3 regions of the Paenibacillus sp. FSL R7-0652 genome follow, and region 2 is predicted to be linked to each of the others. Evidence: riboswitches for the same ligand, from Rfam matches in the RefSeq annotation. Region 2 holds a riboswitch; each other region holds the start of a gene.
What was found. Region 2 has a riboswitch for S-adenosylmethionine ahead of metA (homoserine O-succinyltransferase). Riboswitches for the same ligand answer to the same signal wherever they lie in the genome.

Region 1 (7,542 bases), 3.2 Mb from region 2:
TGAGGATCTCAAAACAATAGCGATCAGCCGACTGATGCTGGATAACATCGATCATATCAAAGCATACTTCATTAACATCGGTCCACAGCTGGCTCAAGTTGCCCTTGGATTCGGTGCTTCAGATGCACATGGCACGATTGTTCGCGAACGGATTAGTCATGCCGCAGGTGCTCTCACACCTGAAGGCCTTACTCGTAAAGAGCTCATATGGCTTATTAAAGGTGCAGGACGTATTCCAGTAGAACGTGATACATTCTACAATGAAATTCAAGTTTACGAATAGACTTGACCGATTGCTTCGATACGAGGCAAACGTCACAGCAGCACAAGCATCACTCATCAAAGAACGAAACTTTGTTACAAGCAGGGAGACGTTTTATACAGAGTGATGCTTAACTGTGATCTCATATTTAAAATTTTCATTGTCTCATTCTTGATTATTTAAATTAACTTGAAACTAAAAACAACACACGGAGCAGCTATGTGAAGGCATAGCTGCTCCGCAGGTTAAGGTCCCAGCAATGGGACTGATGCAGAAAGGAAGCCGAGTCATGAAAAATTTCGTCATTCTTGGAGGCGGTTATGGCGGCCTCACGATCATCAAGGAACTTCTGGAAGGTAAAATCCCGTCAGATACGCAAATTGTACTGGTGGACCGCAGCCCCTTTCAAGGATTAAAGACCGAATATTACGCACTCGCAGCAGGAACAGTATCGGATTACGACCTGCGTATCCATTTTCCGGTAAATGAGAAAGTAACACACCGTTTCGGTGAGGTTACAGCCATTAATCTGGAGCAGCGTCAGATTGAATTCGAAGGTCAGGAACCTCTGGAATATGACAAACTCGTGATTGGCCTGGGATGTACAGATCGTTTTCACAATACACCCGGTGCCGAGGAATACAGCTGCACGATTCAAAGCTTCAGCAAAACACGTGAGACGTATCTGCGTCTTAATGAAGTTAAGGCTTATGGACATGTTCACATTGTGGGCGGTGGCTTGAGTGGTGTTGAGATGGCTGCCGAATTGCGCGAAAGCAGACCCGATCTGAATATTAGTATCCTGGATCGCGGTGAGCGCGTATTATCTGCATTCCCTCAACGTCTCTCTGCTTATGTTCACGAATGGTTCAGCGAGCATCAGGTTGAGGCCCGGGGACATATCGCCATTTCACGGGTGGAGCCAAACGCGATCTACAACCGCGATGAACAGATTCAGACCGATGCTGTTGTATGGACGGCAGGCATCCAACCTGTCAAAGTCGTTCAAGACCTTGATGTAACCAAGGACCCTCAGGGCCGTGTCGTATTAAACGAATATTATCAAATTCCGGAGTATACCGATGTTTATGTCGTCGGTGACTGTGCCAGCGTGCCTTATGCACCAAGCGGTCAGGCTGCAGAGGTTCAGGGTGAACAGATCGCTCATATTCAGCATGCTCTCTGGAAAGGCGAAAAGCCCAATCCGCAGCCTCTGAAGCTTCGCGGCACACTCGGCGCGCTAGGCAAAAAGGCTGGATTTGGGCTGATGGGCAAAACGTCCATGATGGGACGTGTGCCTCGTATTTTGAAAAGCGGTGTGCTCTGGATGTCCAAACGCCATCTCGGTTAGTCGAGATCCAGCGCGTCCCAGGCATCCGCTTCAGCTATTTTGGCGAGAATGGCGTTATATAAATCCTCTACTTTGTCCGTGGCGACCACTTCACCATTAACCAAGGCAAAAGGTGTCATATAACATTGACCGCAATTGGTCAGACAGCCGTATTCAATCACATCATAGTCCGGATTTTCATCCAGCTGATCCATGACTTCATCGGTGCCAAAATGCATATTGTTAGCACAAAATTCAATAATTGGTCTCATTTCAGTTCACCTGCTTTGTTTGACCATTTTAATTTATGGTCGTTTGTAATATAATAAAGGGAGGAAAGGAGTTGAACAATATGAGCGAAAACGCACAAAGCACCATGTATGATGAGGTATCTGATGTGCTTGATAAACTTCGTCCGTTCCTGCAGCGCGATGGCGGTGACGTGGAACTGGTCGACGTGGAGGATGGCATCATTAAGCTGAAACTGGTCGGTGCCTGCGGCAGCTGCCCAAGCTCCACCATTACCTTAAAAGCCGGGATTGAACGTGCCCTCCTCGAAGAAGTTGAGGGTGTACAAGAAGTTGTACAAGTATTCTAATCAATCCTTCACGAAATAAAGATCAGAGAGCCTTTCGCTTCGAAGAAGCGGAGGGCTCTTTTTTTTGATGCTTTATTAAATTGTAGGCCGAATGGGATCAAGCCCTCCAGACACATCCATAATGTTACCTGTAATGAAATCCGAATGATCCAGGCACAGATACGTAATCACTCGCGCAATATCTTCTCCGCTGCCAGGTCGTCCTCTCGGCGTTTCCTTATCCGTGATGCCTGCAATGTCATCGATTGTTTTCTCTTTGTTCGCACCGCGTATATCTCCAGGGCATACCATGTTCACTGTAATCCCATAAGGCGCTTCTTCCACGGCAAGAGTTTTCGTAAACGAAACCAAACCTACCTTCGCAGCAGCATAGACAGCACGATGAGGCCAAGATCTTGCTTCACCCGCATGACTGAACCCAAAATGAATAATACGGCCCCACTGCTTGCGGCGCATCTCGGGCAGGACGAGCTGATCCAGAATCATCGGTCCAAGCAGGTTGCCCTGCACCAGCATCTGCACTTCTGCTTCGGAATAATCTGCAAAGACCCGGCGTTCCCGCACGAACGGACCGGCGTTATTCACCAAAATATCAATATGTCCCAGCTGCGTTTGTACTGCATCAACGAGCGCGTGAATCTCTTCTGCTTTCGATATATCGGCCTGAATGGCTGTACAGCGAACCCCTTTGGCAGTAATCTGAGCCTGCAGTGCTTCAGCCTCCAAACGGCTGTGCACATAATTAAGCGCAATGTGGCATCCCTGATCCGCCAGACTGAGGGCCGTCATTTTACCAAGACCTTTGGCACTTCCCGTTATGAGGGCAATCTTTCCCTTCACGTTCATCCCCCTCTTCAAAGAGCAGTCACTCATCCAGTATAAAAGATTTATCTCCCTCTCACAACTTGCAGCCCGAAAGCAGTTCACAAATGGTAATCCAACCCAATAAGAAAGCCCCGCATGCTCTTTGTAAGAACATGTGGGGCTTATAAGTTATGATCTGAACTTCACCTTAAAATGCAGGTTCAACTGCTCCTTGGTAACGTTCTTTAATAAATTTTTTCACCGTTTCGGAATGAAGTGCTTCTGCCAGTTTTTTGATCGCATCTGCATCTTTGTTATCGTCACGGGATACCAAAATGTTGGCATAAGGGTTTCCCTGCAGGTCTTCAATCAGCAAAGCGTCTTTAGACGGATTGAGGTTTGCTTCCAGTGCATAGTTCGCATTGATAAAGACGAGATCGGCTTCATCCAGCTGACGAGGCATCATGGCTGCATCCAATTCAATGATATCCAGATTTTTAGGGTTTGCTGTAATGTCCTGTTTGGTTGATGCGATGTTCGTATCGTCTTTGAGTGTAATTAGACCTTTTTTCGCCAGCAGCAGCATTGCGCGTCCACCATTGGAAGGATCATTCGGAATGGCTACTTTGGCGCCATCTTTCAGTTCATCCAAAGATTTGATCTTTTTGGAGTAGCCGCCAAAAGGTTCAACATGAACCGGAGTTACAGCAACCAGATTAAAACCGCGCTCTTTGTTCTCCGTGTCCAGATAAGGCTGGTGCTGGAAGAAGTTCGCATCCAATTTACCATCAGCAAGCTGTTGATTTGGCTGCACGTAGTCATTAAACGTCACAACCTGCAGGCGAATACCTTGAGCTTCAAGTTCAGGTTTGATGCTTTCCAGAATTTCAGCATGAGGTGTAGGTGAAGCACCAACTTTCAATTCGACGGTACGCGGAGCGCCTGCGGAGTTATCCGCACCACTGTCCGATTTCTTGTTGTTGCCGCAAGCAGCAAGCACTGCAATCAGCATTAGACTCAGAAGCACAATAGACCATTTTTTCATCTGTAAAACCCCTTCGCATTATATTTTCATCTATCTGTTTATTTCCTGGTGAAATAGATAACCAGACGATCGCCAACCATCTGCAAAAGCTGGACCAGAATAATCATGAACACTACGGAAATGATCATAATTTCATACTGGTAACGGTAGTACCCATAATTGATCGCCAGTGTTCCCAATCCTCCACCGCCAACCATACCCGCCATAGCTGTGTAGGATACCAATGTAACGATCGTGATCGTAACTCCAGCTAGCAAGCCAGGTAAAGCCTCGGGCAGAAGTACCCGTCTGACAATCTGTCCTGTGGATGCCCCCATTGCCTGTGCCGCTTCAATGACACCGCGATCCACTTCACGAAGTGTATTTTCTACTAGACGGCCAAAATACGGAGCGGCCGAGATAACTAGAGGTGGAATTACACCTAACACTCCGGTTGCAGTACCCACTAATGAACGGGTGAAAGGGATAATTGCAACAATTAATATGATGAAAGGTACAGAGCGCAAAATATTTACAATGACGGACAATATGATGTAGGTTATTCTTGATTTTGCTGATGCCGAGCGGCTCGTCATAAACAGGATTACCCCCAGCGGGAGACCTAGAATAACGGTAAATAAACCTGCTGCCGCCAAAATCTGCAGGGTTTCAATGGAGGCCGTGCCAACCTCTTCCCAGCGTACTTTGGAAAAATCCATTATCGCAGCACCTCCACATCAAGTCCTTCTGCGGTTAATTCAGACAAAGTCTGCTCAATCGCAGGGAAGTCACCCTCAAAACGTACCGTCAGCTGCCCATAAGGAACCTGCTTGATCGTAGAGATGGTGCCCTGCAGAATGGCAAAATCCACACCCGTTTTGCGAACGGTTCTCGACAAAATCGCTTCATACGTTTTATTTCCAAGAAAGGATACTTTGACTAGTTTGGAAGATACGCCTGTTGGCAGTTCGGTTCCGGCACTGTTTAAGACCGTTTCTTCGAGTGCCAGTCCGCCTTCGCTGTCACGTGAGACGAAATCCCGGGTAATCGCATGCTGCGGTTTCAGGAACACTTCTGTCACGGGTCCTTGTTCCACAATGCCGCCTTGGTGAATGACCGCCACCCGATCGCAGATATTCTGAATGACATGCATCTCATGTGTAATAAGTACTATGGTCAAGTTGTACTTTTCGTTGATATCCATAAGCAGCTTCAGTATCGAATTCGTTGTCTGCGGATCAAGTGCCGAGGTTGCCTCATCGCAGAGAAGTACACTCGGATCACTTGCCAGAGCTCTCGCTATACCTACCCGCTGCTTCTGTCCGCCAGACAGCTGTGCCGGATATTTACTGCTGTGCTGCTCCAGACCAACCAGTGCCAGCATTTCCTTCACCTTGCGATCAATCGCTTCCTTGGGGGTGTTCACCAGTTTTAACGGGAAAGCAACATTATCGTAAACCGTTGCAGAAGACAACAGATTGAAATGCTGAAAGATCATACCAATCCTGCGTCTTTGCTGCTGTAATTCGCTTTTACTCAGCTCGGTCAGGTTAATGCCATCGACCCAAACCTCACCCTCGGTCGGCCGCTCGAGCAAGTTGATACAGCGAATCAGCGTACTTTTCCCCGCACCCGAGTGACCGATCACACCGAATATTTCACCTTTTTGGATATTCAGATTGAGTTCTGACAACGCTGTAGTTGTTTTCCCGCGTTTGCCATATGTTTTGGTTAATCCAACCAGTTCAATCAATAGTACTGCTCCTTCCCCATCACCTACATATATCTTTACCCGAAGGAAGGGAAAACTCCCCTTTTAGCACAAAAAAAGAGCCCTTTGCAGATACAAAGACGGCTCTTCACGTGAAATGACCTTCTCATCTGCCAAAATCACACTTCATGATTCTGTAGGAATTAGCACCTAACACCTGAAATAAGAGACATTAAAGTCCATCATCGCAGATCGGTTGCCGGGCTTCATCGGGCCTGTCCCTCCGCCACTCTCGATAAGAGAAATATACAGTTGTAGAATTATATAGGTTCATGTAGTTCATCATATATAATGAGCGAACTGCATTAAATGCTTAATTACAGACACGATTCCATGTATGTTTCGATCTGAAACTCAGTATAGTCAAACTATTCCGATTTGTCAAATGGTATTATTTTCGGAGTCTGTCATGCCATTAACGTCTCGCACCCTGCTTACGCCAAATTTTATTGATGTATCGATACGCTGTATGCAGCGTTTCACAGACCATATCCACACCCTGCTGCATCTCAAGCAGATGCTGATCCAGATCCTCCAGCTTCACCTTCCCCTGCATCGTTTGATGCAGCTGCCACAAATCATCCTGCATCTCAGAATTCATATAATGTATCTCCATATTACGCCGCTTACGCAGACGGCTCATCGGTTCACGGTATTTATCCTTAATCTGAATGAGCTGCAGTGCCAATGCATGATGCTCCCGGTGATAATCAAACTGCCTCAGAACGGTATAATACGAGAAATGCACCTTCGTTTTGGACGTATTCAATTGAAAAATTTCATTTAATACGGTGCCCAATTTGTCCAAAATCGCGAAACATCTTATGAACGCGTCTTTGTAAAAATAAACATAACGAGCATACTCCGCTTTTTCCGCTGCACTCATATCTTCCGTGGAACCGGCCACCACTTTTTGACGAAAATGGGCTGCAGCAAAACAGCTCTGCTCCAGTTCATCCAACGAGGAGATCAGTCCTTGAGTCCATACATACAATTTCCGATAGTCATGATTCGGGTCATGATCCACATGCATCTGCCGCTCAAAAGATTCCAGCGTAAATGCCATAGTATCCATAGCTTCCTTCAATAATCCCTGATTAACCCGGGGCTTTTCACCAAGTAAAGTTCGCAGCATAGATGCCCTCCTCTTTCTCGCTGATCCTACAAAATATATATCGTCACAGCTGATCAACTGCTGAAGGCCGAAGCAAAAGTTCCCGAATTCCATCATCATTACAGCTTCGTTTAGGTTGCCCTGCAGCCTCAAACATCAAACAAAAGTCCACCTATCCAATGATGTACATCACCGGATGGTGGACTTTACAGCAAAATCCAGTACAGTTATTGATGCATTATACAGCATCACTATTTGTAGCGAAAAAACCTTTTAGAACCGGTTAACCGGTCGATGGAGCTTGTACACAAGGAAACTCATATAGGTCAAAATCCCGAAGAGTATGGCAATGTCCAGCATATGTGCCAGCGCCACAAACATGTAAACCTCTGGGCGGCTGATCGTCCACATCATGAACATACCGATGACCACTTGTAACAGAATCAAGACTACAGATAGTACACCAAGTGTCCGCAGTTCACGGTTATCAGGGTGTTTACGATAAGCAAAATGCCCCAGAATAGCAATAACAATAACAAGTGATACAGCTGCCAGACGATGGGCAAACGCAACAGCTACCCCGCCGGAGAGCTCTGGAACGATCTGTCCGTTACAAAGGGGGAATCCGGAACAACCTCC
Region 2 (7,542 bases):
GGAAAAATCAAACTCGTTTTCGCCATAACGTCCCGCTTTGGTCGATAACGTATACGAGCTGCGCGGCAAAGTACGAACAGCCTCACCAAGTACCGTCTCTGCCTTAGTTAATCCGTAGTAAGGTGATACGTCTATATAATTCATGCCCGCATCTATCGCCGCATGAACGGTACGAATGCCTTCATCCCGGTCAATATCTCGAAATACAGAACCTAGCGAGGATGCGCCAAAACTTAAAACGGGTACGTCTAGTGCTGTCTTTCCAAGTTTTCTTGTCTTCATCGATTCGTTCCTCCCAACAGGTTTGACTGCACAACTGTCCCTCCATTGTATCAGTTAAAAATCTATATAACATATCGCCAAATGCGTAATATGTACTGTTTGATGATCTGAAACAAACTGCAGCTGCAGTTCAGTACAACATCAAAAAGGGATGAACCAGGTGTTTTCCTGATTCATCCCGATCTCATATCACGAACGCTCATTCATTCTCATAGAAAATAGAAAACATTCATCCTTAACGTGAACACTTAGATATCATAAGTAATATTAGTTCTGCATGACGAAATCTTTAGGTACACTGCTCTCTTCATCAAACATGCGCAGAATCTCATAACGTGTATTGCGCTGTGCCGGAATGTAACCAGACTCGCGTATCAGGCGAAGAATAGATTCGATGTTTACTTTGTACGTCGCTCCTGCGGAGGATACAACGTTCTCTTCAATCATCGTACTGCCGAAGTCATTACAGCCGAATTCGAGCGACTTCTTACCAATTTCAGGACCCATCGTTACCCACGAGGATTGGATGTTCTTGATATTATCCAGCACCAGGCGGCTGATCGCTACCGTTTTCAGATATTCTTCTGGCGTTTGACGCTCCAGCTTGAGATTCGTATTATCCGGCTGGAAAGTCCACGGAATAAATGCGAGGAAACCTTCGGAATCATATTTGTTCTCAATACATTCATCCTGAGCTTCACGCACACGCATCAGATGCAGCGCACGTTCTTCCATAGATTCACCCAGACCAATAACCATTGTCGCAGTGGTATTCATCCCGATCCGGTGAGCTGTCTGCATGACGTCCATCCAGTCGCGCCATGAACCTTTCAGACGGCTGATTTTGCGGCGTGTACGGTCATCAAGAATCTCGGCTCCGCCACCAGGGAGGGAGTCCAGTCCAGCTTCATGAATGGCACGTACAACCTCTTCGAGCGTAAGGCCGTCGGATACTTCAACCATTTTCATAATCTCGGCTGGTGAGAAGGAGTGCATCGTGATATTCGGAAAACGCTCCTTGATTGCTTTCAGCAGGTCCGTATAATAACTGAAAGGCAGGTTAGGATTTGTTCCACCCTGCATCAAAATCTCGGTTCCGTTGACATCTTCGGTTTCCTTGATCTTCTGGAAAATCACTTCATCCGGCAGCACATAACCTTCTTCAGAACCAGGTCTGCGGTAAAAAGCACAAAAACGGCAGTATACGTCGCACACGTTCGTGTAGTTAACGTTACGCCCAATGACAAAGGTTCTGTATGGTTCAGGGTGCATACGTTTCATAATTACATTGGCTGCTGCCCCGATTTTATCCACTTCATCAGATTCAAATAACTGAATCGTGTCTTCCAAGTCCAAACGTTCGCCCCGAAGGGCTTTATCTAAGATACGGTCTACCGTACTCATTGTAAAAAAGCCTCCCTCGTAAAGAGAAAATAATACGACATTCCGCCCGGCTTGATATAAAAGCAAGTCTTGGCTGCAGCATCGCATTTCTGTACTTTACATATCGTAACACAGGTTACATGTGAAAAAAAGCACCTTATGCAAAGGTGCTTCAAAAACGAATTAAAATTTTTACATATAAAATCAGTTATATTTAAAGCATTTGGGGATTGCCACCGCTCTCCAGGGTTATCTTGACGTCAGAATAACTCGTGTGAAAAATCGAGTTTAACTTTATAAAGTGGCCTGAAGCGCCTGCTCAAGATCAGCAATCAGATCATCAATATCCTCAAGTCCAACAGAGAAACGAAGCAGCCCGTCCGTGATTCCCCGCTCATGTCGAACCTCTGCCGGCATGGCAGCATGGGACATCATCGTCGGATACGAAAGAATGCTCTCAACGGCGCCCAAACTTACAGCAACAATTGGCAGTTTCACCTGATTCAAGACTGCTTTGGCTCGATCTCCCGAACCAACATCAAACGAAACCACAGCCCCGTAGCCCGTAGACTGACGCTCGTGTGCTTCACGCCCCGGATGATCCTCCAGTCCTGGGTAGTAGACAGCCGTTATATCAGAACGCTTCTTGAGCCAGCCAGCCAGTTTAGCCGTACTCTGCTCACTATGAGCCATACGTGCACCAAGTGTTTTCATACCGCGCATCAGAAGCCAGGATTCCTGTGCTCCGAGAACGGTACCGAGCCCGTTTTGCAGCTGTTTCAGCTGTCTTCCCAGTTCGTCTGTACGTGCAACAGCCAGACCCGCCAGCACATCGCTGTGACCACCTAGAAACTTCGTAGCACTATGTACAACGATATCTACACCAAGCTCAATCGGACGCTGATAGTACGGTGTCATGAACGTGTTATCCAAAATGGTAATCAGATCATGTTCCTTCGACCATGACGTTACCGCCACAATATCCGTAATTCTCAGGGTCGGGTTGGATGGTGTCTCCATATACACAGCTTTGGTGTTCGGCTTGATCGCTGCCTTGACTTCCTCAATGCTGGTCATATCCACAAAGGTAGTCTCAATCTGCATCCGGCTTAGTATCGTAGTCAGCAGACGATATGTACCGCCGTATACATCTTCCGTTACAATGATATGATCCCCTGCGGAGAACATCATGAACACACTGGATATGGCAGACATCCCTGTAGAATAGGCAAATCCGCGTACCCCGCCTTCAAGCAGTGCAATGTAATCTTCCAAAGCTTGACGGGTTGGATTACCTGAACGGCTGTAATCATGCTGCGGCGGATTAAAAATATCAAAGTGATGGAATGTAGAAGCCTGATAGATCGGCACACTCGACGCACCCGTCGTCTTGTCAATCTCATCTCCAAAGTGAAGCAGTTTGGTATCAAACTTCAGCTCCGACGTACTCGGCTTATGGTTGCTCGATTCACTCATGAGGTTACGCCTCCTTCAACTTCCTGCTGTGCGGCCAGCAGTGCAGCGTTCAGGTCTGCAATCAAATCTTCCGCATGTTCAATGCCTACCGAGAACCGAAGCAGGCGATCATCCACACCTACAGCATCACGAATTTCATGTGGAATATCCGCGTGGGTCTGCACCGCAGGATACGTCATGAGTGACTCTACACCCCCAAGACTTTCAGCAAATGCAATTAATTTGATATGGCGCAGCAGCGGCTCAACATAACGTGCGTCTTTCACTTTGAACGAGAAAATGCCTGTATTTCCCGAAGACTGCTTCTGCTGAATCTCATATCCCGGATGATCAGACAACCCCGGATGAAACACTTCGGCAACAGCCGGATGCTCCAGAAGGAACTTCGCAATGGTAAGCGCGTTATACTCATGACGTTCCATACGAAGGGCAAGTGTTTTCATGCCTTTCATCAATTGGTAGGAATCATTCGGTGATAACACGGCACCAATGGAGTTATGAAGGAAGGCCATCTCTTCAGACAAGGCTTCCCCTTTGGTAATAATCAATCCGGCAAGCACATCATTATGCCCACCCAGATATTTGGTCGCACTATGGATGATGATATCTGCGCCAAGTTCGATCGGACGCTGGAAGAATGGGGTCAGCAGCGTATTGTCCACGATGGTTAGCAAGTTGTGTGTTTTGGCCCAAGAAGCAACAGCTTGTATGTCCGTAATCATCATGAGCGGGTTCGTTGGTGTCTCGATAAATACCGCTTTTGTATTCGGCTGACGGATGTCTTCCAGCGCTGTAAGATCATTCGTATCTACATAGCTTGCAGTTACACCAAACCGGGACAAAATTCGTTCCAACAGGCGATATGTACCACCATACAGATCCAGGGAAACAATCAGGTGGTCCCCTTGGCTAAACATCGCAAAGATTGTTTGCAGCGCGGCCATACCCGAGCTGCAGGCAAAACCTGCATCACCGGACTCCAGAGCAGCAGCGGCTTCCTCAAGCACTTTGCGCGTCGGATTTGTTGTACGGATGTAATCAAATCCCGTGCTTTGTCCCAATTTTGGGTGACGGAACGCAGTGGATTGATAGATCGGAAAGTTCACGGCCCCGGTGACCGGTTCATTGATGGACCCGATTTGTGCTAAACGGCTTTCAATTTTCAACTTGTTATCTTCCATTACTGCATCCTCCTGTAATCTCGATTAGATTTGCGGTCCAATATCGTAAGGTGTTTCTTGATACACATAGTAATTGAGCCAGTTAGAGAATAATAAGTTAGCATGCGCACGCCATGTTGCCGGAGGAATCCGGCTAGGATCATCATTAGGGTAATAATACTTCGGCAGTGCGATATCCATTCCTTTGGCAGCATCACGGTCATACTCCCATTTCAATGAGAACGGGTCATACTCGGCATGTCCTGTAGCAAAAATTTGCTTGCCGTCTTTGGTCGCAACCAGGAATACGCCTGCTTCTTCCGATTCAGCTAAAATGTCGAGCTTATCGTTCTTCTCGATATCCTCTCTTCTTACCTCCGTGTGACGAGAGTGGGGAACGTTAAACACTTCATCAAATCCACGCAGCAGCGGAACATGGGGTTTGCTGATCGTGTGTGGAAATACGCCAAAACACTTTTCAGCCAAGGGAACTTTGGGTACATCAAAATGGTGGTATAAACCTGCTTGTGAGGCCCAACATATATGCATAGTCGAGGTCACGTTCGTTTTGGTCCATTCAAAAATCTCCTGAATTTCTTCCCAATAATTCACATCTTCAAAATCCAACTGCTCTACTGGCGCACCGGTAATAATCATCCCGTCAAAACGACGGTGCCGAATCTCGTCAAATGTTTTGTAGAACAGATCGAGATATTCCTGGGACGTGTTCTTGGAAGTGTGGGATTTGGGATGTACCAATACCACGTCAACCTGAATTGGAGTGTTACCCACCAAACGGAGCAATTGCGTTTCGGTTGTCTCTTTGGTAGGCATCAGGTTCAGAATCGCAATGCGGAGCGGTCGAATATCCTGCTTGTATGCAGATGATTCGTCCATGACGAATATATTCTCCCCTTCAAGCACTTCTTTGGCTGGTAGTGTGTCCGGAATTTTAATTGGCATGGTGAGTTGACTCCTCCTTGTTCATAGATTACATTGGCCGCGAAAATCACTGCTGAGAAGTTGGGCATATAACAAAGACCTTTCTCGGATTCCGAGAAAGGTCATATGTAAATAGATATGCGCCTCTCTCATCTCTCAGTTACAACAGCACTACGGGAGTGCTTGGTCGCTGCAAGAATTAGCACCGTGCAGTATATCGCCGGTTGCCGGGTTTCATCGGGCTGGTCCCTCCACCTACTCTTGATAAGATTTCGCTGTATTCAATTTTAATTCAAATTTATTAACTTTTACTTTAAAACATTACTGTCCTCACGTCAAGATGCAGTTGCTTGGTTTCGAGCCTGAAATTGTAACCGTTTATCGTCCCTTGTCATACACTGCCTCAGGGCGCGAAATAGACACATTTTTGCGCTTGAAAGCACTCTGGACCAGCGGTATACTAGACAAGTGTTTATAAGCCCTTATGTGAGAGGTGACATATTAAATGGATGGCGACCCGAGGCCCAACTGGCAGTCGAATTCCGAACAACTGCATAGAGAATTGACATCAGCATGTCGGCAGCGGGACGTTTCTTTCCGTTTGATTATAGATTGATGAACGCAAGCAAGCGGAGACCTATACATCAGGCTTCGCTGCCGACCGGCTGATCTGTTCTTTTGCGCCCATATTAATGATGATATCCGCCAAGACGGCGGGTGCAGAAGGAGTAGATAACATGAAAATCCGGTTGGTTAACAATGGTGTATTTATCCCGGTGGACGATATTCAGCAAGCGCTGACTCCGCCAGCGGAAGGATTCTACTGGATTGATGCGGATGTGGACGATCTGGCTGTACTGCAGCCTCTGTTCTCCATGCATGATCTGGCTGTGGAAGACTGCTTGAGTGATGAGGAGCAGCGCCCAAAGATCGAAATTTATGAAAATCATTATTTTATTGTTATTAACAGCATTCGTTTTGATGATGAAGAAATATTCCTGCGGGCAGTAAATCTCTTTCTCGGCAGACATTTCATCATCAGTGTAACCAAACAGAAGGTCAGTGAACTGCGTACATTGAAGCCGATCCTGTGGGAACAGGAGATCAGCAGTCCCGACCGTCTGCTCTATCTGCTGGTTGACTTGATCGTAGATAATTACTTTACTGTTGGTGACCGAATTGAAGCTCGCATTGAAAAGCTTGAGGAAGACATTCTAATGCATACCAAAAAGTCACATTTGAATGAAATTATCGGGCTGCGAAGCGAGATTTTATGGCTGAAGAAGGTACTGGGACCTCAAAAAGAGGTTATCAATACATTAAACAAAAAAGATCTGCGTCTCATTGATGACCAGCTGCAGAAATACTTCAGTGACATCTATGAGAACGCCGTAAAAATATCAGAAACGTTCGAAACCTACCGCGATCTGATGGGCAACTTGCGAGAAGCTTATCAATCCAGTATTGCGAACCGGGCGAACGAGATCATGCGGGTGTTTACAGCCATCACGACCGTGTTCATGCCGCTGACCGTTATTACCGGAATATACGGAATGAACTTTGATAACATGCCGGAGCTGCACTGGAAATACGGTTATTATGCGGTGATTGGCCTGATGATTACGCTCGGCCTGACGATGTTCTTTATTTTCCGCAAAAAAGACTGGATCTGAAATGACCGCAGTATCCGTCTTATGACACAAAATACATGTTGAAGACGAAGCGCTCCTTCCCGGAACGACTTCGTCTTTTTGGTCTTTACGGCTTTTGTGTATTTCTGAACGCTTTCCAACTAACCTGCATTGCGTTCGGTTTCGGCGTGTCGGCGGAAACGAATGCGAATCATACGTAATCGCTCATAGACCTGTTCCAGGCTCCCTCCTTCCGGACGCTCTCCTCCATACACTTTATGTAATACAGGCTTCAGAAACGCATCTCCCAGTTCCTCATAGGCATTCCATACTGCCTCTTGTTCCGTTTCAGGCATAACGGCCAGTTCGACGTCAAGCAGCGAATCTGTGTCGTACCCTTCCAGATCCAGTGCCTCCAGCAGTTCGATTAACTCCCTGCGGGATAGACCGGAGCGATTCACAATCTCTTCCAGAGTCTGTCCTTCTTTCATTCCTTCCAGCACATGTTTACGTGTAACGAATTTGTCCAGTTCCTGCTTGTATTTCTGCTCTTTCTGTTTGTACAACCAGCTTTCGTACTCGTCCTCTCTCAATACGGTATATACCCAGTCCAGCGGAAAAGATCTTGATCTTTCAATGCCACTTGTCATTTCCAGCCATTCCATTCC
Region 3 (7,542 bases), 2.9 Mb from region 2:
CACCTTTTGAGGCATTTCGGAGGAAATAGCGTCGCTGGGGATCGTTACATTTCTCTGACCCCTAAATCAAGCAAATAAGCTCCTCTGAGATCGTTAGTGCAGTAAAGTAAGAATCGAACGGGAATGGGCCAGAATGGAGCATTAACCAGAGTGGAAAGTACAGTGTAAGTCCACAGCAAAAGTGCAGTGCAAAATAATAAATCAACGCATCCCACCTATGTACCTAACCGTAAGTGTACGCTTTTCTGATCGATCTCCATGTGTGCCGCTATCTCACTAACAGATGTCTACCTCCCCGATCCAGCACGCTCATATAAAAAGGACATCCTCCAACGTACTGCACGGGAGAATGTCCTTGAATATAATTATTAACTTGTTAATTCTTAGACTGTCTGCACAATATGCAGGAACAGAATTAATCAAAGATTAGCTTAAAGACCTGTATATCAAATCAAAAATGTACTACAGCTTGATAATTTGACCTGTTTTCTGAGATTCAAATGCAGCCAGGATGACCTGCAGGGAACGCAAGCCCTCTTCACCAGAGATGGTTGGAGGCGTTTTGGTTAAGATTGATTCTACGAATGCGTCAATTACGCCGCTCGGTACTTGTTTCTCATTCGTTGCCATTGCCCCGACTTTGTACGTTTCAACCGTACCATTAGTCAATTCGACGATGACCTCATCACCATCTACAGTACCAATTTTCATCACGCCGTTCTCACACCACAGTACCGTGCTATTATCGCCCGCTCTGTATTGTGTCCAGCTGGCTACGAGTGTACCGATTGCACCGCTCTTCATCCGAAGCAGACAGGTGGCATTGTCATCTACATCCGTACCTTCTTTGTGCAGCGTGCTGATGAAACCAGCTACTTCGGACACTTCGTCATTCAGCAAATAACGGATAAAGTCGGATTTGTGCACGCCGAGGTCACCCATGGCGCCCATAATGGCTTCTTCTTTGCGGAAAAACCAGCTGCCTGCCCCGTCTAAACTCCAGCCTTCTGGACCCGGGTGACCAAAAGCAGTACGGAAATTCAGCACTTTGCCCAGTCGGCCGGAATCCAGAATTTCTTTTGCCTTCACGTGAGGAGGCATCAGACGTTGGTTGTGACCCACCATCAGATATACGCCGTTTTTCTTAGCCGCCTCAATCATTTGCTCGCCTTCTTCAGTGGAAACCGCCATCGGCTTCTCAACCAGCACATGCTTGCCCGCATTGGCAGCGGCAATCGTCATTGGTGCATGCAGATAGTTCGGTGTGCATACGCTCACCGCTTCTACTGTTGTTTCGTTTGCAAGCAATTCCTCATAACTGGAATACGCTTTACCGCCGTACATTTCAGCCATTTCCTGCGCCCGCTCCACAACCGGATCAGCAAATGCGACAAGTTCTACGTTCTCATTGGCAGCGTACTCTGGAATATGTCTGCGCTGAGCGATGGCTCCACAACCGAATACAGCAACTTTAATTTTACTCATGTACAAAAGTCTCCTTTGACGATTAGATTCAGTTTAAATAGACGCATTAAGTATCTAACTTCTTAGAACTGGTTCAGGTAATTTTGTTTCAGCCAGTTGTGGCTGTTCTCCACGCTTTCAAGCGGCGGATTCTGACATACATCCTGTTCGACGATCAACCACTCTACACCTGCATGTGCTGCGCTTTCAATCACGGCCGGCAGATCCACTTCGCCTTGTCCAAGCTCCAGTGTTTTCATCTGACCCTGCTCGTCTTTACTGAAATCTTTCAAGTGAAGCAGCGGCAAACGTCCCGCATATTTATTAATATACTCGATCGGATTTTGTCCCGCAAATTGAACCCAACATACATCCATTTCCACTTGTACTGCTTCAGGTGTCGTTTGAGCAAACATGGCATCAAAAGCATTTGCGTCCCCAACCCGACCATGGAATTCAAAGTCATGGTTGTGGTAACCGAAGATCAAACCTTGTTTTGCCGCTTCGGCTCCATACTGCTGCAGTTCTTCAAACAGCTTTGTCCAGCCCTCTGCATTGTCCGGGCGATCCTCCGGCATCAGATATGGGCAGATCATATATTGTGCACCAATCGTTTTCAGGTAGTCGATTTGTTTTTGCAGGTCTTCTCGCATCGCATGAAGGGACACGTGGCTGCTGAAACCTTTCAGACCAAGCTCATCTAGCAGCGCTTTCATTTCCTCTGCTGGAATGTCGCCATATCCGGCAAATTCTACGCCTTCATATCCAAGCGCGGCCACTTTGCGCAGTGTACCACGAAAATCTGCTGCAGTTTCATCACGGAGTGTAAAAAGTTGCAAACCAATGTTCAATTTTTTCATGACAGATACTCCTCTGCTCTCAAATTTGCTTGCATTGCTCTATCTGGTATCATCCTAACGCAAAACAGGCTAGAATGAACATATACAATATAGTCAGAACATGAACTATCTGATCAAATTTTATTTCGACCCTGATTTATCTCATGAATTCTGGCATGGCTGCACATGAGCAGCACTATCATCCGCTGGTTAACAGCGCGAGCGTATGGGAGGCGACATCTTTGGATACATTGGACACATCCGTATTGATCTGTGACTACTCCTATCATTACAAGGCATTCACCCATAATATGAAAGGCGAGCTGTCCACCTATCTGTTCCGCTTGCAGACGGAAGGCTCGTGCAAAGTATATGTACAGGAAGAGGAATTCCGCATGAGCAGCGGTGATTTGCTTTTGCTTAAACCCGGGGATGATTACCGCCTTGTCGTAGATGAACCGCATAAGGAAGGACGATTGTCCAGCGGTGACTACTATCTATTCTGTGAAGGGCGCTGGATTGAAAAGTGGTGGAAACGCCAGCAGCGTCCGACCGTAAGTCGTATTGGTCTGGATGACAAATTAATCAGCCTGTGGCGCAATATGCTCCTGGAAAAACGGCGCGGGCCGCTGGAAGAGAACGCGGAGCTGAAGGATGCACTGCTGCGGGGGTTATGCCTGTACATTGACCGGGCCATTACGGAGAATATCCAGACGGACCGGGCCGTCTCCTCAGCACTTAAGCTGAAGCGTTTTATCGAAGAACATGCCACCGTTACATTTAAACTGGAGGAGGCTGCCCGTTATGCCGGACTCAGTCTGTCCCGGGCCGTGCGTTTATTCAAGGAACACTATAATCAAACCATGATCCAGTATGCTATTGAAATCCGTCTGAATGCAGCCCTGGAGCGTATGAAATACAGCGAAATGACACTGGAGCATATCGCTGAATCCTGCGGTTTTGCAAGCTACTCTTACTTCCATAGGGTGTTTCGGGCGCATTTTGGCGTATCTCCGGCAGAGTACCAGAGATCGAGACAGCATGAACCGATCGATGATCTCGAACATGTGTAGCAATTACGGCCTTTGCAGGGATAACAACCTAAAACAGCCCTTGCCTATCACACCAGATAGGAAGGGCTGTTTCTGTTCTTATCTATATTCATATCCTTCTGCTCGCCCTGTACGGCAAATTCCTAATTCTTATCTTATCCCTAGCCTTGGCCCCGCCACTTTTTCGCGAGTTCGCCAATCTGATGCGGTGTGGTACGGCAGCATCCTCCAATTATTCGGGCACCTGCCTCAACCCATGCCTCAGATGAATCTTTCATACTGCTGCAGGAACCCTGGCCGCTCCATGTTTTCGTCTCAGCATCGTAAATCTCACCCGAATTCGGGTATATGATCACAGGTTTATCGCTGGCACGATGCAGTATACCGACGGCTTCCGTGACCACTTCCATCGGAGCGCAATTCAGGCCGATTGCCGCAATCTGCGGCTCGGAGCCGAAGGTTTGTGCACATACCTCAAGCGGTGTTCCTTCGCTGATGCTTGTTCCATCTTTTAAGGAAAAAGAAAGCCAGGCATACGCATCCGGGAACTCTTTAAGCAGTTCGACCAGCACCCGTGCTTCCTGTAGTGAAGGGATGGTCTCAAAGGCCAAGATGTCTGCTCCCGCTTCAATCAGCGCTGCCATGCGCGGACGATGGAGTGCCGCCAACGTTTCATCCGATACGCCATAATGTCCCACATACTCCGAACCATCCGCCAGATAGGCACCGTAAGGGCCAACAGAACCGGCAACGATCGGCTTCGGACGCCGGGTGCCCGCTCCACTGGCCTGTACTTCTGCCCACATCTCATCTCTCGCCTGGGCAGCCAGCTCTACCGTTTTGCGAATCAGGTCCAGTGCAGGTCGCTCTTCGATTCCGCGCTTGCGGAAACCTTCTACGGATGCCTGATAACTGGAGGTGATTGCACAATCTGCTCCAGCACGGAAATAATCAGCATGCACCTGCACGATGACATCCGGGTTCTCCAGCAGCACACGTGCAGACCACAGCGGGTCATCCAGATCACAACCATGCTGTTCAAGCTCCGTTGCCAGCGCACCATCCAGAATCATGACCGGATATTCGTTCAGAATTTGCTGTATGCCATTTATGGAATCCGTTTGTTGTTGTGATTGTGATTGATTCATGAAGTCAGCCCTCTTTTCTTCTTCGTACGATCCGTCCAATAATACACGATATAACATAAAATAATAAATGGGATACCACAGTACAGAGCAATCCGCTGCGTCGGATCAAAAGCTATACCTATACAAGAAGCCAGACACAACAAAAATGAAACGACAGGTACTATGGGATACAGCGGCGTGCGGTAAACGAGATTTTTCACGTCATGCCCTTCCCGAAGGTACTGTCTGCGGAACATGTACTGGGATGCGCTGATGCTCATCCACACCGCCACTACCGCAAGACCCGAGATGGAGACAAGTGTAATATAGACCGTCCCGGGTGCAATGATGCTGGACAGTAAAGCCAAGGCGCCGCCAGCCATGCTGAGCACAAGCGCATTGAACGGTACTCCGCTTTTCGTCAGGCGGGCAAACCATGGAGAAATCGTCTTTTTATCTGCCAGTGACCAGAGCATCCGTGAGGAAGCATACAGTCCCGAGTTGGCCGCTGACAGAATTGCCGTTAAAATGACAAAATTCATAATGTCCGCCGCATACGGGACACCAACCCGCTCCATGACAGCCACAAATGGACTTTCCAGCACACTCGCATCCGACATCGGCAGTAATGCAGACAGTATGACAATGGTCCCGATAAAGAAAATGATCAGGCGCCACAACGTGGTATGGATGGCTTTCGGAATCGTTTTTTCCGGATTTTCCGTCTCACCTGCGGCGATTCCAATCAGTTCCGTACCCGAGAAGGCAAAATTGACAGCCAGCATCGTCATCAGAATTGCAGTCGCGCCATGGGGAAACCACCCTGATGCGGTAATGTTAGAGAAGAACGGAGCCGGTGCAGCATCCGCCATGGGAATGATACCAAACATGGCGGCCCCGCCAAGAATAATAAAGATGATAATCGTCATCACCTTTACCAGGGAGAACCAGAATTCCGATTCTGCAAAAAGTTTGACCGTGAACGCATTAAACAGGAATATCATCAAGGCAAACAGTGCACTCCAGATCCAGACGTTCACGGACGGAAACCAGCGCTGCATAAGCAGCCCGGCGGCTGTGAATTCCGAACCCAGCGCCACGGTCCAGGTGAGCCAGTAAAGCCATGCCACAGTATACCCTGTAGCTGGTCCGATATATTTGGCTGCATAACTGTGGAATGCTCCTGTCTCGGGCATATGAACTGACAGTTCGCCAAGGCAGAGCATCACCAGATAGACCACCAATGCGCCAATCAGATAAGACAGAATCGTTCCAAGGGGTCCGGCCTGTTGAATGGTATACCCCGAGCTGAGGAACAGCCCAGTTCCGATGACGCCGCCAAGGGAGAGCATGACCACATGCCTTGTTTTCATTTTTCGCTGAAATTGACCTTTATCGCTGCTGTTCTCCATATGACCTGCTCCCTGCTTCTTCATCCAGAACAAACAAAAAAGACCCACTCTTTCCGAAGAGTGCGCCGCTGCTGACAAATAAAAACAAACGCTCCTATCTATCAGGCTTTCACCCGCTGGAATTAGCACAGTATCCTTCAGATCTGCTGCTGAGGTTTCTAAGGGCCAGTCCCTCCACCTCTCTGGATAAGAAAATGATTTTGTATAACTATATCGATTGACGCCTGATGTGTCAACATTTAAATACCAGCATCTCCGTACAGTCATACATGCATCAAATTATTCTGTAGAAGATCCCGGGTTCACCACACTCGTTTTGATCTCATACGTAATGGGCACTGTCGCAAACACCTCATCCCAGTTGTCTTTAACCTTCTTCCATGTTTTGGGGTAATGGATGCGGATGCTGTCCCGAAAACCGGCAACGTCAGCCTTATAGGTATGCTGGAGTTTGTAAAGCATCTGGTCAATCTGTTGGTCCACGATCTTGGCAAAATCCTTTTCCAGTTCCTTCAAATAAGCTCCCTTCTCTTCTTTTTCAGGAGCACGCCAGTCCTCCATTAACCAGCCTTCGGACTCTGCCTTGACGTGGAACGATATGTCGCCTCCGACCACCTTTGGAATGATTTTTATCTTTTTTTTCTTAATCTCATAAAGAATCGTGAAGCCTTCTTTACTGTATGTCTTTATGAGACCTCCGTGTTGATCGGGAATAATCCATGACAAAGCCTCAAGATCGGTTTGGCTGAGCTCTCCCACAAATTTCGTTGTTTTAGCTGCAAATATGCTGCCCCCGGAAAACTTATCCTCTCCCTCTGCATTGAGTACATTTTGCAGCAGGAAGCTGGACCCGGACTGCATCTGTGCATCCAGTTTGGCAAGGGAAACAGGCTCCAATATTTTATTGGATATATAGGAGTTGTTCATAATTCCCGTGAGATAGAAGGCTGGAATCCGGGAAGGATCTCTCGATGTGAGTACATCCAATGCTCGTTGATGACTGATCAGCACAAGACAGTTTGGGCGAATATCGTTATCCCGGAGCACAAAATCAAGCAGCTGTTTCAACCCGAATTTTTTAGCGATATCCTTGGAGATGACGATCACTTTCAGATGATGTCCAATAAGCGGACGATCTCTACGCAGGGAAAATTGACGAAAAATCTGAAGCATGGAGTCCCCCGTAAGTCGTTCGTTGGAGTAAGAGGATTTCCCCGCTGAAGGTGAACCTCCCTGTTCACTCTGCTGACCGCTGGATTTCCCTGGAGCAATCTGAACGGTTGCCGTGACATTGTCTTCTTTGGGATAGCGTCCTCCCTGAGCGGATATAATCTTCTCAAATTCGGTTTCCTCTCCAACATCAATTCCGAGACCGACATACAGACTCAACTCTTCAATCTCCCGGCTGCTCCAGCATCCCGAGATCAGACTGAGAATTAATAATGCCGAGATGATACGCAGCCACATACGGAGTGAGATCATGCTTGTTTACCTCCTTTTTTGCGAATAATGCTCAGCAGCAGCAGTACCAGGGGCATAATAGCAAACAACACGACAGACACATTGCCCAGCATGTCACCAAGTGCAAAGGTTTCATATACATTTTTAGGTATCATGGCTGCCAAATAGATGAACGGCAGAAGTACGT

Region 1: another riboswitch for S-adenosylmethionine. It lies ahead of MKY97_RS23765 (methionine ABC transporter ATP-binding protein); the one in region 2 lies ahead of metA (homoserine O-succinyltransferase).
Region 3: another riboswitch for S-adenosylmethionine. It lies ahead of mmuP (S-methylmethionine permease); the one in region 2 lies ahead of metA (homoserine O-succinyltransferase).

What each region holds. Positions count from the first base shown of each region.
Region 1 covers NZ_CP152001.1:5,412,261-5,419,802, forward strand. The annotation lists gene mqnE (aminofutalosine synthase MqnE) at 1-283, shown strand, start outside; gene MKY97_RS23735 (NAD(P)/FAD-dependent oxidoreductase) at 552-1,613, shown strand; gene MKY97_RS23740 (YuzB family protein) at 1,610-1,864, opposite strand; gene MKY97_RS23745 (NifU family protein) at 1,945-2,190, shown strand; gene MKY97_RS23750 (SDR family oxidoreductase) at 2,266-3,030, opposite strand; gene MKY97_RS23755 (MetQ/NlpA family ABC transporter substrate-binding protein) at 3,203-4,039, opposite strand; gene MKY97_RS23760 (methionine ABC transporter permease) at 4,078-4,737, opposite strand; gene MKY97_RS23765 (methionine ABC transporter ATP-binding protein) at 4,737-5,771, opposite strand; SAM riboswitch class I at 5,893-6,031, opposite strand; gene MKY97_RS23770 (Cthe_2314 family HEPN domain-containing protein) at 6,205-6,924, opposite strand; gene MKY97_RS23775 (heme A synthase) at 7,177-7,542, opposite strand, start outside.
Region 2 covers NZ_CP152001.1:1,929,123-1,936,664, reverse strand. The annotation lists gene MKY97_RS08920 (aldo/keto reductase) at 1-282, opposite strand, end outside; gene mqnC (cyclic dehypoxanthinyl futalosine synthase) at 550-1,686, opposite strand; gene MKY97_RS08910 (aminotransferase class I/II-fold pyridoxal phosphate-dependent enzyme) at 1,960-3,141, opposite strand; gene MKY97_RS08905 (aminotransferase class I/II-fold pyridoxal phosphate-dependent enzyme) at 3,138-4,322, opposite strand; gene metA (homoserine O-succinyltransferase) at 4,347-5,264, opposite strand; SAM riboswitch class I at 5,390-5,514, opposite strand; gene corA (magnesium/cobalt transporter CorA) at 5,981-6,916, shown strand; gene MKY97_RS08890 (HRDC domain-containing protein) at 7,036-7,542, opposite strand, start outside.
Region 3 covers NZ_CP152001.1:5,714,666-5,722,207, forward strand. The annotation lists gene MKY97_RS25100 (Gfo/Idh/MocA family oxidoreductase) at 463-1,485, opposite strand; gene MKY97_RS25105 (sugar phosphate isomerase/epimerase) at 1,548-2,324, opposite strand; gene MKY97_RS25110 (AraC family transcriptional regulator) at 2,555-3,376, shown strand; gene mmuM (homocysteine S-methyltransferase) at 3,517-4,503, opposite strand; gene mmuP (S-methylmethionine permease) at 4,500-5,894, opposite strand; SAM riboswitch class I at 5,986-6,087, opposite strand; gene MKY97_RS25125 (Ger(x)C family spore germination protein) at 6,174-7,376, opposite strand; gene MKY97_RS25130 (spore germination protein) at 7,373-7,542, opposite strand, start outside.